DNA from 2 places in the Rhizobium sp. NLR8a genome. Region 1 is predicted to be linked to the other one. Evidence: predicted binding sites of a transcription regulator. Region 1 holds the regulator's gene; the other holds the start of a gene.
The links. Region 1 encodes LexA, which represses DNA repair genes until DNA is damaged. Its sites were predicted from a motif close to TGTTCNNNNTGTGTTCNG; they were not measured.
Positions count from the first base shown of each region.

Region 2: the regulator LexA is predicted to act here: its motif matches at 1,826-1,843, upstream of HJC04_RS08645 (YifB family Mg chelatase-like AAA ATPase).

Region 1 is NZ_JABDWI010000007.1:207,697-215,583, reverse strand. It holds gene HJC04_RS15365 (pyruvate dehydrogenase complex E1 component subunit beta) at 1-299, opposite strand, end outside; gene pdhA (pyruvate dehydrogenase (acetyl-transferring) E1 component subunit alpha) at 315-1,361, opposite strand; gene HJC04_RS15355 (septum formation initiator family protein) at 1,507-1,827, opposite strand; gene eno (phosphopyruvate hydratase) at 1,963-3,237, opposite strand; gene kdsA (3-deoxy-8-phosphooctulonate synthase) at 3,379-4,224, opposite strand; gene HJC04_RS15340 (VOC family protein) at 4,221-5,117, opposite strand; gene lexA (transcriptional repressor LexA) at 5,313-6,032, shown strand; gene HJC04_RS15330 (ComEC/Rec2 family competence protein) at 6,013-7,887, opposite strand, start outside.
Region 2 is NZ_JABDWI010000004.1:71,127-79,013, reverse strand. It holds gene cysK (cysteine synthase A) at 1-92, shown strand, start outside; gene HJC04_RS08645 (YifB family Mg chelatase-like AAA ATPase) at 202-1,734, opposite strand; gene gshB (glutathione synthase) at 1,889-2,836, opposite strand; gene HJC04_RS08635 (cupin domain-containing protein) at 2,924-3,427, opposite strand; gene HJC04_RS08630 (YraN family protein) at 3,545-3,913, opposite strand; gene rsmI (16S rRNA (cytidine(1402)-2'-O)-methyltransferase) at 3,903-4,820, opposite strand; gene dnaN (DNA polymerase III subunit beta) at 5,080-6,198, shown strand; gene HJC04_RS08615 (DUF72 domain-containing protein) at 6,255-7,160, shown strand; gene pmtA (phospholipid N-methyltransferase PmtA) at 7,257-7,856, shown strand; gene HJC04_RS08605 (histidine phosphatase family protein) at 7,858-7,887, shown strand, end outside.

The DNA of each region.
Region 1 (7,887 bases):
TGGGCCACCTGCGGAGCGGCGGCGGCCGGCTTGGCGGAAATATCCGAAGCGGATTCGCCGTCCTGCAGCAGCACGGCAATTTTGGTGTTGACCTTGACGCCTTCGGTGCCGGCGTCGACCAGCAGCTTGCCGATGATGCCTTCGTCAACGGCTTCGACTTCCATCGTCGCCTTGTCGGTCTCGATTTCGGCAATGACGTCGCCTGAAGTGACCTTGTCACCTTCCTGCTTCAGCCATTTGGACAGCGTGCCTTCTTCCATGGTCGGAGAGAGGGCGGGCATGAGGATATCGATAGGCATGGGTTCCCTCCCCGATTAAAGCAGAATGTCGGTATAGAGCTCGGATGCATCCGGCTCCGGATCGGCCTGGGCGAAGTCGGCGCTGTCGGCGACGATGTCGCGGACATCCTTGTCGATCGCCTTCAGATCGTCTTCGGAAGCCCAGCCCTTTTCAATGAGGCGCGCCTTCACCTGCTCGATTGGGTCCTGCTCGGAGCGCATCTTCTGCACTTCTTCCTTCGTGCGATATTTCGCCGGATCGGACATGGAGTGGCCGCGATAACGATAGGTCAGCATTTCGAGAATGATCGGCCCCTTGCCGGAGCGGCAATGTTCTAGCGCCTCGTCGGCCGCCGCCTTGACGGCGCGAACGTCCATGCCGTCGACCTGAATGCCGGGAATGCCGAAACCGGAGCCGCGCAGCGAATAGTTCGACTGGGCGGTGGCACGGGCGGTCGAGGTGCCCATGGCGTAACGGTTGTTTTCGACGATATAGACGATCGGCAGCTTCCAGAGCGCCGCCATGTTGAAGCTCTCGTAGACCTGGCCCTGGTTGGCAGCGCCGTCGCCAAAATAGGCGATGGCGACATTGCCGTTGCCGCGGTAGTGGTTTGCAAAAGCAAGCCCCGTTCCGAGCGAAACCTGGGCGCCGACGATGCCGTGACCGCCGTAGAAATGCTTCTCTTTCGAGAACATGTGCATCGAGCCGCCCTTCCCGTGGGAATAGCCGCTGCGGCGCCCGGTCAGCTCCGCCATGACGCCGCGCGCCTCCATGCCGGTTGCCAGCATATGGCCGTGGTCGCGATAGGCGGTGATGACCTGATCGCCTTCCTTCTGTGCCATCTGCATGCCGACAACGACGGCTTCCTGACCGATATAGAGATGACAAAAGCCGCCGATGAAGCCCATGCCGTAAAGCTGACCGGCCTTCTCCTCGAAGCGGCGGATCAGTAGCATCTCGCGATAGGCCTTGAGTTCCTCATCCCGATCGAAGTCGGCTACCGGGCCTCCATTCGATGCTTTGGCTGCTGGTTTTGCTGCAGTTTTGCGGCTGGAAACGGTCGCGGTCTTTCGCGGCGCCATTCAACCCTCCCTATGGGTTTGTCGTTTCTCGGTGGCGCGTACCATAGGGAAGAAATATGACCACAGCAATGCCATAATTGCATGGCTCGTATTCGTCGCTAAATCATTGAAAACAAATCGGGAATTCCAATTAACCCGATTTCGGTTAATTGGAATAATGGTTGAAAATGACGATCTCGTCCGCGCGCGACATATTCAGCTGATATCGCGCCTTTTCGTCCAACATATCCTTGTCGAGCGAGCCATCACTCAGCAGCGCGACCTGGCTTTCCAGATGTTCGCGCTTCGCCTTAAGGACGGCAAGCTCCCTTTCGCGCGCGACGCGCTGACGCTCGAACGTCTCCGTCGCCCGCAGGCCATAATCGCCATGGATGCAATGATAACCGAAATAGGAAAGGAAGGCGACCGTCATGGCCGGAATGACGAAGCGGCCGAGCTTTCTCTTCTTATGATGCTTTGTCCACATACACGCATGCTCTTGAACGCATTACCAATTCGCTCAGCATAACGCGCAGAGATTAACCGTTCATTGACCGTAGAAAGCGCGCACGAAAAAACCCGCGCCGGGTGGCGCGGGTCGAGCCGTTGAAAATCGGAACGATCAGCCTTTGATGATCGAGCGGCCGGCATACTGGGCCTGGGGGCCGAGGCCTTCCTCGATGCGGATCAGCTGATTGTACTTGGCGAGACGGTCGGAACGCGACAGCGAACCGGTCTTGATCTGGCCGCAGTTGGTGGCAACGGCAAGATCGGCGATGGTCGAATCTTCGGTTTCGCCGGAGCGGTGCGACATGACCGCGGTATAGGCCGCCTTATGCGCCGTGTTGACGGCGTCGAGGGTTTCCGTCAGCGAGCCGATCTGGTTGACCTTGACGAGGATCGAGTTGGCGACGCCCATGCGGATGCCGTCGCGAAGGCGGGCGGAGTTGGTGACGAAGAGATCGTCGCCGACGAGCTGGGTCTTCTTGCCGATCAGATCGGTCAGCGCCTTCCAGCCGTCCCAGTCGTCCTCGGCCATGCCGTCCTCGATCGAGATGATCGGGTATTTGCCGGCGAGCTCGGCGAGATATTCGGCCATGGCGCCCGATTCGAGCGTACGGCCTTCCCCTTCGAGAACATACTTGCCGTCCTTGAAGAATTCCGTCGAGGCGCAGTCGAGGCCGAGGCACATGTCGTCGCCCGGCTTGTAGCCGGCTTTCTCGATCGACTTCATGATGAAATCCAGGGCTTCGGGCGCGCTCTTCAGGCCGGGGGCGAAGCCGCCTTCGTCACCGACATTGGTGTTGTGGCCCTGCGCGGCAAGCTCCTTTCGAAGCGTATGGAAGACTTCCGACCCCATACGCACGGCGTCGGCGATCGAATCGGCGCCGACCGGCAGGATCATGAATTCCTGGAAGTCGATCGGATTGTCGGCATGGGCGCCGCCGTTGATGATGTTCATCATCGGCACCGGCAGGAGGCTGGCGGAAGCGCCGCCGACGTAGCGGTAAAGCGGCAGGCCGGATGCCTGGGCGGCAGCCTTGGCGACGGCGAGCGAGACGCCGAGGATGGCGTTGGCGCCGAGGCGCGACTTGTTCGGCGTGCCGTCGAGCTCGATCATGATGTTGTCGATCTGAATCTGGTTTTCGGCGTCGATGCCGCCGATCGCGTCGAAGATCTCGGTGTTGGCGGCCTCGACCGCCTTTTCGACGCCCTTGCCGAGATAGCGCTTGCCGCCGTCGCGCAGCTCGACCGCCTCATGCGCGCCCGTCGAGGCGCCCGAGGGAACGGCCGCGCGGCCCATGCTGCCGTCTTCGAGATAGACGTCGACTTCGACGGTGGGGTTGCCACGGCTATCGAGGATCTCGCGGGCGATGATATCGGTGATTGCAGTCATGGGTTCTTCCTGCTCGGTGGGTGATAAGTCGTTCGAAGCCTGTCATAATCGAAGGCGTGCAAATTACAATGCCGCAATTTCCGGCCTCCGAACCAGCATTCCGTCGTGGCCTAAACCACGAACATGTCAGCTTGTTGAACGTCAGGACTTGGCGATCGCATCGAAGGCAAGCAGCTTCTCGAGCAGTCGCGGCATGTCCTTGAGATAAACCATATTCGGGCCATCGGACGGCGCGTTGTCGGGGTCCTGATGGGTTTCGAGGAAGACGCCGGCAATTCCCGTCGCCACTGCCGCGCGCGCCAGCGTTTCCACGAACTCGCGCTGGCCGCCGGAGGAATCGCCCTGCCCGCCCGGCTGAGCGACGGAATGCGTCGCGTCGAAGATGACGGGAGCGCCCATCGCCGCCATAATCGGCAGCGAGCGCATGTCGGAGACCAGCGTATTGTAGCCGAAGGAAGCGCCACGCTCGCACAAGAGCACATTCGGATTGCCGCTGGCGTTGAGCTTCTTCAGGACGTTCTTCATGTCCCAGGGGGCGAGGAACTGGCCCTTCTTGACATTGACGGCACGGCCGGTCCTTGCGGCGGCGATCAGTAGGTCGGTCTGACGGCAGAGGAAGGCCGGGATCTGCAGGACATCGACCACCTTGGCCACCTCGGCGCATTGCTCGGCCGTATGGACGTCGGTTATGACCGGAAAGCCGAATTCCTTCTTGAGGTCGGCAAAGACCTCCATGCCCTTTTCCAGGCCGATGCCGCGCTCGGCCGAGAGCGAGGTGCGGTTGGCCTTGTCGAAGGAGCTTTTGTAGACAAGACCCATGCCAAGCTTTGCGCAAAGCTCCTTCAGCGTGCCGGCGACCATGAAGGCGTGGTCCCGGTTCTCCATCTGACAGGGGCCGGCAATCAGCGACAGGCGGGCGGTATTGGAAAAGGTGACCTGACCTTCGCCTTCGCCGATCCTGACTTCGGAATTCGTGTCGGTGCTCATCGTGTTTCCTCGAAGGCGAAGAGCGCACCCTGCCCGGGCGTAGACTTCACCAGAATGCGATTGTTCTTGCGCGTGAATGTGATCCCGTTAGCACCCAAATGCGCTTCTGTCACGGCAAGATCGGCGACGGTGAAGAGGATTACCCGGCCGCGCAGACCACGATCGGCGGATGAGACGGCAAGCTCGAAATAGGCCTCCAGCCCTTCGGGCGTCATCAGGCTGATCTTCGCATTTGATGCCGCGATATTCACGCCGAAACCGGTTTTCTCCGCCGCCGCCTGCCCTATCGCAAGCCCGACGAAGGCGGCGAATGCCGCCGGGTCCGGCGCACAAAGCGCGATCTCGGCAATGCCGATCACGCCATTGGCATGCGTCTCCAGCGCGGCGCGATCTGTCGGGAAGGAATTGATGCGCTGGCAGGTAAAGAGAAAGAAATCGGGTGCGCGCAGATCAGCTGCAAAGGCCAGCTTGAAGCTGCCGACGGTCTCCGAACCATCCGGCATCCGCATCGGCCGGCTGAATTGCAACATCTCGCCGGCGCTCGCGCCGTTGCTGACGAAGCGCTTATGATCGAGGCCGGCATCCTCGCTGAGGAAGGCCAGCGCAGACAATCCCTCCTCGCCGCAGCGGAAGCGGAAGGCGCGATTGCGGGCGATGAAGACATTGCCGTGGCGGGCCGCTGCCTCGCTCTCCTCGACGCTCGCCACGCCAAGCGGCTCCAGATAGGTCTTGTCGGCGAAAAAGACGCAGGCATTCTCCGTTCCGAAGGGATGGCGCCCATCGGCGGCGACGGTGAAACCGAGCTTGCCGAGCCTCTCACGCGCCAGATCGATATTGACCACCGGCAGCACGACGTGATCCAGCGGATGCGACTTGGCGGAATGCGCGTTCATGATATCCTCCTGAAAGGGGCAAAGATGTGCGACAGCCCCTCCCCGAATGCAAGCGATGTGCGCCAATCCCGTCGAATGAAATTAAAAATCTCGACGAGTTGGCCCGAAGTTTTACGGAAATTTAGCTACTTGCGGAACACATATGGAACATATAGTGTCTGTTCTGGATTTGTTTCAATCAGGGGTCTGACGTCGATGCTCACGCGCAAACAACAGGAGCTTCTCCTTTTCATTCATGAGCGCATGAAGGAATCCGGCGTCCCTCCCTCCTTCGACGAAATGAAGGATGCCCTGGATCTCGCCTCGAAATCCGGCATTCACCGCCTGATCACGGCGCTCGAGGAGCGCGGCTTCATTCGCCGCCTACCGAATCGCGCCCGGGCGCTTGAAGTGATCAAGCTTCCGGAGGCCTATAACCCCAGCCTGCAACAGCGCCGCGGTTTTTCGCCGAGCGTCATCGAGGGCAGCCTCGGCAAACCCCAGCCGGTCGCCGCCCCCGCTGCCGCAAAGCCGGTCGCCGACAACGGCAACTCTGTCTCCGTGCCGGTCATGGGAAGAATCGCCGCCGGCGTTCCGATCTCGGCGATCCAGAACAACACGCATGACATCGTCATTCCCGCGGACATGCTTGGCTCCGGTGAGCACTACGCGCTGGAGGTCAAGGGCGATTCGATGATCGACGCCGGCATCTTCGACGGCGACACCGTGATCATCCGCAACGGCAGCACCGCAAGTCCCGGCGACATCGTCGTTGCCCTCGTCGACGACGAGGAAGCAACGCTGAAACGCTTCCGCCGGAAGGGCGCCTCGATCGCGTTGGAAGCCGCCAACCCGGCTTACGAGACCCGGATTTTCGGGCCGGACCGCGTCAAGGTGCAGGGCAAGCTCGTCGGCCTCATTCGCCGTTATCACTGACAGCAGCCGGACCGGATTCGGTAAAACTGTCTTTGCGCCAATCATAGGCGCGATGGCGCATCCATGGCCGCGATAGCGCCTCGAATGCGGTTGCGACCTGCAGGCCGGCATCGGCGAAGCGCAATTCGACGGAACCGGTCCTGCGGAGCGTCTCGCCGGTGAAGAGCGTCCCGCCTGAACGGCAGCTGTTGAAACGCAGGCGGACCGAGGTCACGACGATATCGGCCGTATCGCAGGCCGGGCCGAGATAGGCGGCATTGTCGATGACGGTGACGATATGGCCATTGCCGAGTCGTGATGTGCACCACGCCTTCTTGACGCAGGAAAACCGGTTTGCTTCACCGCCTGCTGCGGCTGCCCGCATCGCTGCGCTCGCTTCGTTCTGCTGATCGCGGGAAAGCCTGACTCGGCGGTCTTCTCCTTCCGGCGGGATAGCCGGACCATCCAGCATCTTCGGTGGAACATGTGTCGGCAGGACCAGCGCTCGCTGCCACTGGTCGAAGATGAAATCCGGCGGGTTTTCACGGTTGGACGCGATTGCCTCAGCCGCAACGACCGCAACCAGACCACCATCCTCCGAAATCACCAGATCCGGCGGGCGGGGAGCCGGCAGCAGCAGTACGGTGAGTGTCGAGACGGCGATGATGGATGTGCCGACATGGCGCAGCCGGGTGCGCAGCAGCGTCAGCAGCAGAAAGCCTGCCACCGCCACTGCGAAATACCAGGCGGGCAAGCGGCCGATGCCGATATCGCCGCCCCAGCCGGACACCGTCTTGGCAACCGCAATCACCAGATCGAGGCCGAATCCGACCACCGTCCAGAGCGGAGCATCCAGCCCGAAGGGCATGAGCAGCATCGCCAGCAGCCCGGCCGGCATGACGATGAAGGAGATGATCGGCATCGTCGCAAGGTTTGCCGGCAGGCCGTAAGCCGTCAGGCGATGAAAATGCTCGATCGAAAACAGGGCGGTGGAAAAACCGCCGATCAGCGAGGTCAGGAAGACGCCGCCGAAGAAACCGGCGACGACAACCACCGGCCTGATGATCGGCAATTTCAGGAAAGCGTTTTCACGGACACGCCTGTCCTTCCACAGCTGATAGCCCGATACCAAAGCCAATGTCGCGGCAAAGGACATCTGAAAGCTCGGTCCCAATACTTCCGAAGGTGAAATGGCGATGATGATGAGCGCAGAGAGAACGACATTGCGCAGGCTGATCGACGGCCGATCGAAGAAGACGGCAATCAGCATGATGGTCATCATGATAAAAGCGCGCTCGGCCGAAACCCCGAAACCGGAGATCAGGTAATAGGCGGTGACGGCCATGAGCGCACCGGCGGCGGCGATCTTCTTTGTCGGATAGGCTTGGGCGACGCCGGGAAAGAGGCAGAGCAGCATGCGGAAGCCGACGAAGAAGATGCCGGCCGACAGCGCCATGTTGAGGCCCGAGATCGCGACGATATGGGCAAGGCCGGACTGGCGCAGCGCCTCCGTCGTCGTCTTCGAGATGGCGCGCCGTTCATCCGTCACCAGAGCAGCGGCAAAAGCGCCGGTATCGCCGGGCAGGATCGATCTTATGCGGTCGCCGATGCTGCTGCGCAGCCGGTAGAGCCATTCGAGCAGAGCGTCCGACGTCGAGCTGGCCGCCTGCGGGCCTGCCTCCAAGTCGAGTTTCTCCGGCGCACCATAGAAGAAACCGTTGGCACCGATGCCGTCGAAATAGGCACCGAAGGAGAAATCGTTGAGCGCGGGAAGTGCGGGGCCCGCCGGCGGTGTCAGCCGTGCCTTGCCGGTGATGATGTCGCCGATTTCGAAAGGCGCATCGGCGCCCCGGACGATCGCGGTGATGCGTCTCGG
Region 2 (7,887 bases), on a different contig from region 1:
CGGAAAATGCCGGCAAGAATATCGTCATCATCATACCGTCTTTTGCGGAACGGTATTTGTCGACGGCGCTGTTTGAGGGGTTGGGGAGCTGAATAGCGAATAGCGAATAGCGAATAGCGAATAGCGAATAGGATGTAACCTGCTTTGCGGCGGGCAAGCCGATTAACTAGTCGCTATTCGCAACTCCCTATTCGCTTGCGCTCAGGCGGCCGCCGTCAACCTCTCGCCGGCGATCCGGTAGGAGATCGCCTCAGCCAGATGCAAACGGCCAACGGTCGGTTTGTCGTCGAGATCGGCGAGCGTGCGGGCGACCTTGAGGACGCGGTGGTAGCCGCGGGCGGAGAATTTCATCTTCTCGGCGGCGTCGCGCAGGAGTTGCAGGCCGCTCGCATCGGGCTCGGCGAGTTTTTCGATCATTGATGTGGAGCAGCGGGCATTGGTGCCGATATCCCTGGCGCCGGCGCGCGCGAAGCGCTCCTGCTGGAGCTCGCGGGCGCGGGCGACGCGGCGGGCGACATCGGCGCTGGCCTCGGCCGCCATCGGGCGGATCAGATCGGCGGCGGAGACGGCCGGCACATCGATGCGGATATCGATGCGGTCCATCAGCGGCCCGGAGATGCGGGCCTGGTAGTCGCTCATGCAGCGCGGGCCACGGGCGCAGGTATGGCCGGGCTCACCGGCCATGCCGCAGCGGCAGGGGTTCATCGCCGCGATCAGCTGGAATTTCGCCGGATAGGAGACGCGGTGATTGGCGCGCGCAATGACGCATTCGCCGCCTTCGAGCGGCTGGCGCAGCGCATCGAGCGCCTGCGGCGTGAACTCGGGGAACTCGTCGAGGAAGAGCACGCCGTGATGGGCGAGCGAGGCCTCGCCCGGCCGGGCGCGCAGACCGCCGCCGACAAGGGCGGCCATGGTGGCGGAATGATGCGGGGTGCGGAAGGGCCGGCGATCGGACAGCTTGCCGCCGGTGAGCTGGCCGGCGATCGAATGGACCATCGACACTTCAAGCAGTTCGGCGGGCGAAAGCGGCGGCAGGATCGACGGCAGCCGCGACGCCAGCATCGATTTGCCGGAACCGGGAGGCCCGACCATCAGGAGATTGTGGCCGCCGGCGGCCGCCACCTCGAGCGCACGTTTTGCGCTTTCCTGGCCCTTGATCTCGGCAAGATCCGGCAGGTTGGCGGCATTGGCGCGGATCGACGGCTCCGGCCGGGAGAGCACCTGCGTGCCGCGAAAATGATTGGCAAGGGCAATCAGGCTGCGCGGTGCGAGAATATCGACCTCGGCGCCGGCCCAGGCGGCTTCCGCGCCGCTTTCGGCCGGGCAGATCAGCCCCTTGCCGAGCGCATTGGCGCCGATCGCGGCCGGCAGCGCGCCGGCGATCGCGGCGATCGTTCCGTCGAGGTTGAGTTCGCCGACGACGACATAATCGGTCAGCGCGTCGCCAGGAATGGCGCCGAGCGCCGCCATCAGCGCGAGTGCGATCGGCAGATCGAAGTGCGAGCCTTCCTTCGGCAGATCGGCGGGCGCCAAGTTGACGGTCACCCGTTTGCCCGGCAGCGCCAGGCCGGAGGCGTGAAGGGCGGCCTGAACGCGCTCGCGGCTTTCAGCGACCGCCTTGTCAGGCAGGCCGACGATCTGCATGCCGACCTTGCCAGGCGCGATCATGACCTGGACCTCGACCGGCACGCCTTCGATGCCCTGGAATGCTACCGTACTGACACGCGCGACCATATGCCCACCCTTGTCCCGCAAACTCTTAGAGACCGCCCCGTGGCCGTTGAAAGCCAGCGGTTGCAATCTGGCACGGAAGCAGGACTAAAACAAGAACAATAAAAGAACGCAGGCGGATAAGCAGCAGTAATCGCGGTTGCACCCGATCGCAGCCTCAGCCGCGCTTGCGCTCGATCGCGTCCCAGAGCAGGGCCGCGATATCGGCGCCGCCGAACTTCCTGACCTCGCGGATGCCGGTCGGCGAGGTGACGTTGATCTCGGTCATGTAATCGCCGATCACGTCGATGCCGACGAGCAGGAAGCCGCGTTCCCTCAGCGCGGGGCCGATGCGGGCGCAGATTTCCTTTTCGCGCGGCGTCAGTTCGGTCGCCTCGGCGCGGCCGCCGACATGCATGTTGGAGCGGCTGTCATGCTCGGCCGGCACGCGGTTGATGGCACCGGCAAACTCGCCGTCGACAAGGATAATACGCTTGTCGCCCTTGCGCACGTCGGGCAGATATTGCTGGGCGATGAAGGGCTCGCGGAAGAGTTGGCCGAACATTTCCAGCAGTGAGGAGAGGTTGCGGTCGTCGCGGGTCGAATGGAAGACGCCGGCGCCGCCATTGCCGTAGAGCGGCTTCAAGATGATGTCGCCCATCTCGTCGCGGAAGCGGCGGATTTCGGCGGGATCCTTGGTGATCAGCGTCTTCGGCATCAGATCGGCGAATTCGGTGACGAAGATCTTCTCCGGTGAATTGCGCACCCAAGCCGGATCGTTGACGACGAGCGTCTTCGGATGGATGCGCTCGAGGAGATGCGTCGAGGTGATATAGGCCATGTCGAAGGGCGGATCCTGGCGCAGCAGCACCACGTCCATGGTCGAGAGATCGACGCGCTCGGGCGCGCCGAGTTCGAAGTGATCGCCCTTGACGTCACGCAGCAGCATCGGCTCGACGCTGGCAAAGAGCTTGCCGTCGCGGAAGCTCAGGCGCTCGGGGGTATAATGGAAGAGCCTGTAGCCGCGCGCCTGCGCCTCCAGGCTCATGGCGAAGGTGGAGTCCCCTGCGATATTGATGCCGGCGACATGATCCATCTGGACCGCTACATTGGTGATCTTGGCCATTTCCGTCCCTCGCTGAATGCCGGACAGATGTAGGTCGGCCCGGCATCAAACGCAACGGTCATCGAAGGCTTGCGGCAGTCGCCATTTTCAGGCGGCGATGCCCTGGCTGCCGCCGTTGCGCAGCATGTTGCGCAGACGGTAGGCGATTGCCAAAGGCTTCGGGAAAGGCTTGCGCAGGAAGGCGACCTTGCGGACGTAACTGTCGACCCGCCAGCTCGCCCAGGTTCCACCTGCGAAAAAGGCGACGTCGCCGGCGCACAGGGTCCGTTCCGTGCCGTCCTCGGCGGTGATATGGACCTCGCCTTCGAGGATCATCACGGTCTCGTCCCAGCCGAAATACCAGCGGAATTCGCCCGCCGTGCAGTCCCAGATCGCCGTCAGCGACGCCTCGTCATGGCCGCGCGAATGTTCGGCGGTGCGGGCTTCCGGATTGCCGCTGATGATCCAGTCGGGATTGATCGGCGTCGATTTCAGCGGCAGGTGGTCGCTCGCATGCGCGACGAAGGACTTCCCGGCCGGCTTCAGCGCGATATAAGGCACCGAGCGCGCAGCCATGCCGACCGCACTTGCAAGCATCATCTTCCAGGCCACGCAACAACCCCCAATTCTTAATCCCTACCGCGATGGTGGGTAGCAGAGAGAGGTAAGGAGCTCGTTCAACCCGGGACTAAAATTTTAACAATCCGGAAACTCGGCCGGGCAAAGCGCTCAGAAGGCGTCGGGAAAGTGCCGCGGCAACCGGCCGGGCATGACCGCGACGATATCGTAGCGCTGGGAAAGGCGGGCGTGATCGGCCTGGCGGGCGAGCCAGAGATCGCTTGCCGCCCGGATCCGCTTCTGCGCGGCGAGAGAGACGGCGTCGATGGCCGCAGCCTCGCCATGGCGGGCCTTGACCTCGACGAAGACGGCGAGATCGCCCTTGCGGGCGACGATATCGATCTCGCCGAGCCGGGTGCGGTGGCGCAGCGCCAGGATGCGGTATCCCTTCAGCATCAGGAAGACGGCGGCGACATATTCCGACATGCGGCCACGGCGCAGCGCTTTCCTTTTGATGGCAGTGGGGTCTTTATCGCCCATTGCCGCCCTTCAGCTCCAGCAGGCGCTGATAGAGCGCCTTGCGCGGCAGGCCGGTGAGACGGGCGGCCTCGGTCGCAGCCTTTGCCGTCGGCATCGACGTCGACAGGTCGGCAAGCACGGCCTCGACATCGGCCTCGGACGTTTCCGCCGGCTGCGGCGGACCGACGACGAGGACGATCTCGCCCCTGACGTTTTCCACCTGCTGGTAATGGGCGGCGAGTTCGGCCAGCGTGCCGCGGCGGAATTCTTCATAGGTCTTGGTCAATTCACGGCAGACGCAAGCCGGCCGCTCCGGGCCGAGCACATCGGCGGCAGCCAACAGCGTCGCGCCGATGCGATGGGGCGATTCAAAAAAGATCAGCGTCGCTGGAGTTGCGGCCAATTCACCGAGACGATCGCGGCGGGCCTTGTCCTTGGGCGGCAGAAAACCGGCGAAGAGGAAGGCGTCGTTCGGCAGGCCGGAACCAACAAGGGCGGCGAGCGGCGCCGAGGCGCCTGGAATGGGAATGACGCGGTAACCGGCGGCAATCGCCTGCCGGGCCAGCCGGTAGCCGGGATCGGAGACGAGCGGCGTGCCGGCATCGGACACCAGCGCTACCGACCGGCCGGCTTCCAGCGCCTGGATAAGCCGCGGGCCGGCTTCGTCGGCATTGTGCTCGTGGTAAGCGAAGGGGCGGTTCTGGATGCCGTAGCGGTCGAGCAGAACGCGGGTGACGCGCGTATCCTCACATGCCAGCACGTCGGCGCCGGCCAGCGTTTCCAATGCGCGCAGCGTGATGTCGCCGAGATTGCCGATGGGAGTGGCAACCAGATAGAGCGCCGGCTCCAGCGGCCGCGCCGGCACCGCCATGTTGTGCAGGCGGAAGCTTCGCCTCGTGGCGTCCTCGGCTGTGGTTTGCTCGTTCATGCCCTTTGCCTTCGTGCCGCCGGCGCCTTGCCGGTTCATCGGCCTTTATGGGCGAGCGCTGCGGCTTCGGCAAGGGTTGGGATTTCTGTGAGGATTGCTCCGGAAAACCTGAAATGCGAGGGCTCGGCCGTCCATGCCTCTTGCCATCCAATGCTGAAGTCTGCCATTTTGCCCGTCCACTCCCCCGACCTAAATCGGGAAAGCATTCTTCGGGCCTTCGATGCGCCCGGGCAGTCACGGTCGAAAGCGGTAGCATCCCATGCGTATTACTATTGAGCGGTCAAACCTTCTGAAATCGCTGAACCACGTCCACCGTGTGGTCGAACGTCGCAACACGATCCCGATCCTGTCCAACGTACTGCTCAAGGCCGACGGCCAGAACCTCGACATGAAGGCGACCGACCTCGACCTCGAAATCACCGAGGCGACGCCGGCAAGCGTCGAACAAGCAGGCGCCACCACCGTTCCCGCCCATCTTCTCTACGACATCGTGCGCAAGCTTTCCGACGGCTCGGAAGTGCTGCTGGCGACCAGCACCGATGGCGGCTCGATGACCGTCCAGTCCGGCCGCTCGAAATTCTCGCTGCAGTGCCTGCCGGAATCCGATTTCCCGGATCTGACCGCCGGCACCTTCACGCATTCCTTCAAGCTGAAGGCGACCGATCTGAAGATGCTGATCGACCGCACCCAGTTCGCGATCTCGACGGAAGAGACACGTTATTATCTGAATGGCATCTTCTTCCACACGATCGAGAGCAATGGTGAGCTGAAGCTCAGGGCGGTCGCGACCGACGGCCACCGGCTGGCCCGCGCCGATGTCGACGCGCCGTCGGGCTCCGAGGGCATGCCCGGCATCATCATTCCGCGCAAGACGGTCGGCGAACTGCAGAAGCTGGTCGACAATCCGGAAGCAATCGTCACCGTCGAGGTTTCCGACGCCAAGATCCGCATGACGATCGGCTCGATCGTTCTGACCTCGAAACTGATCGACGGCACATTCCCGGATTACCAGCGCGTCATCCCCACCGGCAACGACAAGGAAATGCGCGTCGATTGCACGACCTTCGCCCAGGCCGTCGACCGCGTCTCGACGATCTCCTCCGAGCGCGGGCGCGCCGTGAAGCTGGCGCTGTCCGAAGGTCAGCTGATGCTGACCGTCAACAATCCGGATTCCGGCAGCGCCACGGAAGAAGTCGCCGTCGGCTACGACACGGATGCGATGGAAATCGGCTTCAACGCCAAATATCTGCTCGACATCACCGCGCAGCTTTCCGGCGAGGAAGCGATCTTCCTGCTGGCCGATGCCGGCTCGCCGACGCTGATCCGCGACACTGCCGGTGACGACGCGCTCTACGTCTTGATGCCGATGCGCGTCTGACGGGAACGAAGGCGTCCGCTTCCGGTTTTCCTCCTGTCAAACAGGAGGATTCCAGAATGAAAAAAACCGGAGCGGTGCGCATCGGCATTTCAGGCTGGACCTATGCGCCCTGGCGCGGGCAATTCTATCCGGAGGGACTGCCGCAGAAGCAGGAGCTTTCCTACGCCGCCCGTCACTTCCGCTCGATCGAGATCAACGGCACTTTCTATGGGCTGCAGAGGCCCGAAATCTTCGGCCGCTGGCGGGATGAAACGCCTGACGATTTCGTCTTTGCGGTCAAGGGGCCGCGCTTCCTCACCCATGTGCGGCGATTGAGGGAGATCGAGGCGCCGCTTGCCAATTTCTTCGCCTCCGGCCTGCTCAGGCTCGGCCCCAAGCTCGGGCCGATCCTCTGGCAGTTTCCGGCCAATATGGTCTTCGATCCTGATCGCTTCGAAAATTTTCTGTCGTTGCTGCCGCATGATCACGATGCGGCGATAACGCTTGCCAAGCGGCATGACGAGCGCCTCAAACAGGCCTGGCTCAAAAGCGACGGACACCAGCCGATCCGCCATGCGTTCGAAATCCGCAACGACAGCTTCCGCTCAGCCGAGTTCATCGAGATGCTCCGGCGACACAAGGCGGCGCTCGTCTGCGCCGATACGGTGAAATGGCCGCTGCTGATGGATATCACCGCCGACTTCATCTATTGCCGCCTGCACGGCTCCGAACAGCTTTATGTCAGCGGTTATGAGGACGAAGCGCTCGATCTATGGGCCGAGCGCATCCGCGCCTGGGCACAGGGCGGAGAACCGGAGAATGCGACGCGGATAGTTGCGCCGCTGCCGGCGCGCGCCAAGGGCCGCGACGTCTATCTTTATTTCGACAACACCGATAAGAAACTGCGCGCCCCTGTCGACGCTGGCCATTTGAGCGAAAGACTTGCCGACCTCATGCCTCATACCCAGCGAAAGGCCGCATGAGCTGTTGATGCCGATGTCCTCGTTGCGAAAATCCTTGTCCCGGGAGCGACAAGCAGCATATGTAAGACAGTCGATCAACGTGCGGATGGGTGGAGAATGCGCTTACGGGTCAAGGTGAAGGAACACCTCGGGAAGAGATTTGATGAGGAAATCCGTTTCTTCCGGGGCATGATGCAGGGGCCGAAGACGGTAGGCTCGATCGTGCCGACCTCTTCGATTACCGCCAAGCGCATGGCCAGCGTCATCGATATGCATTCGGGGCTGCCGGTGCTGGAACTCGGCCCGGGCACGGGCGCCATCACCAAGGCCATCCTCGGCCGCGGCGTGAAACCGGAAAATCTCATCGCAATCGAATATTCGACGGATTTCCACCAGCATCTGCTGCGGACCTATCCCGGCGTGCACTTCATCAACGGCGATGCTTTCGATCTGCAGACCACGCTCGGCGACTACGGCGACCGGACGTTCGATTGCGTCATTTCCTGCATTCCGCTGCTGAATTTCCCGATGGCGATGCGCGTCTCGCTGCTCGAAAGCCTGCTCGACCGCCTGCCCGCCGGCCGACCGGTGGTGCAGATTTCCTATGGCGCGATCTCGCCGATCGCCGCCAATCCCGACCGCTATCACATTCAGCATTTCGACTTCGTCATGCGCAACATCCCGCCGGCGCAGCTCTGGATCTACCGGCGCGGTTGAGATGTTCGGCCTTTATATCACCCATCCGCAG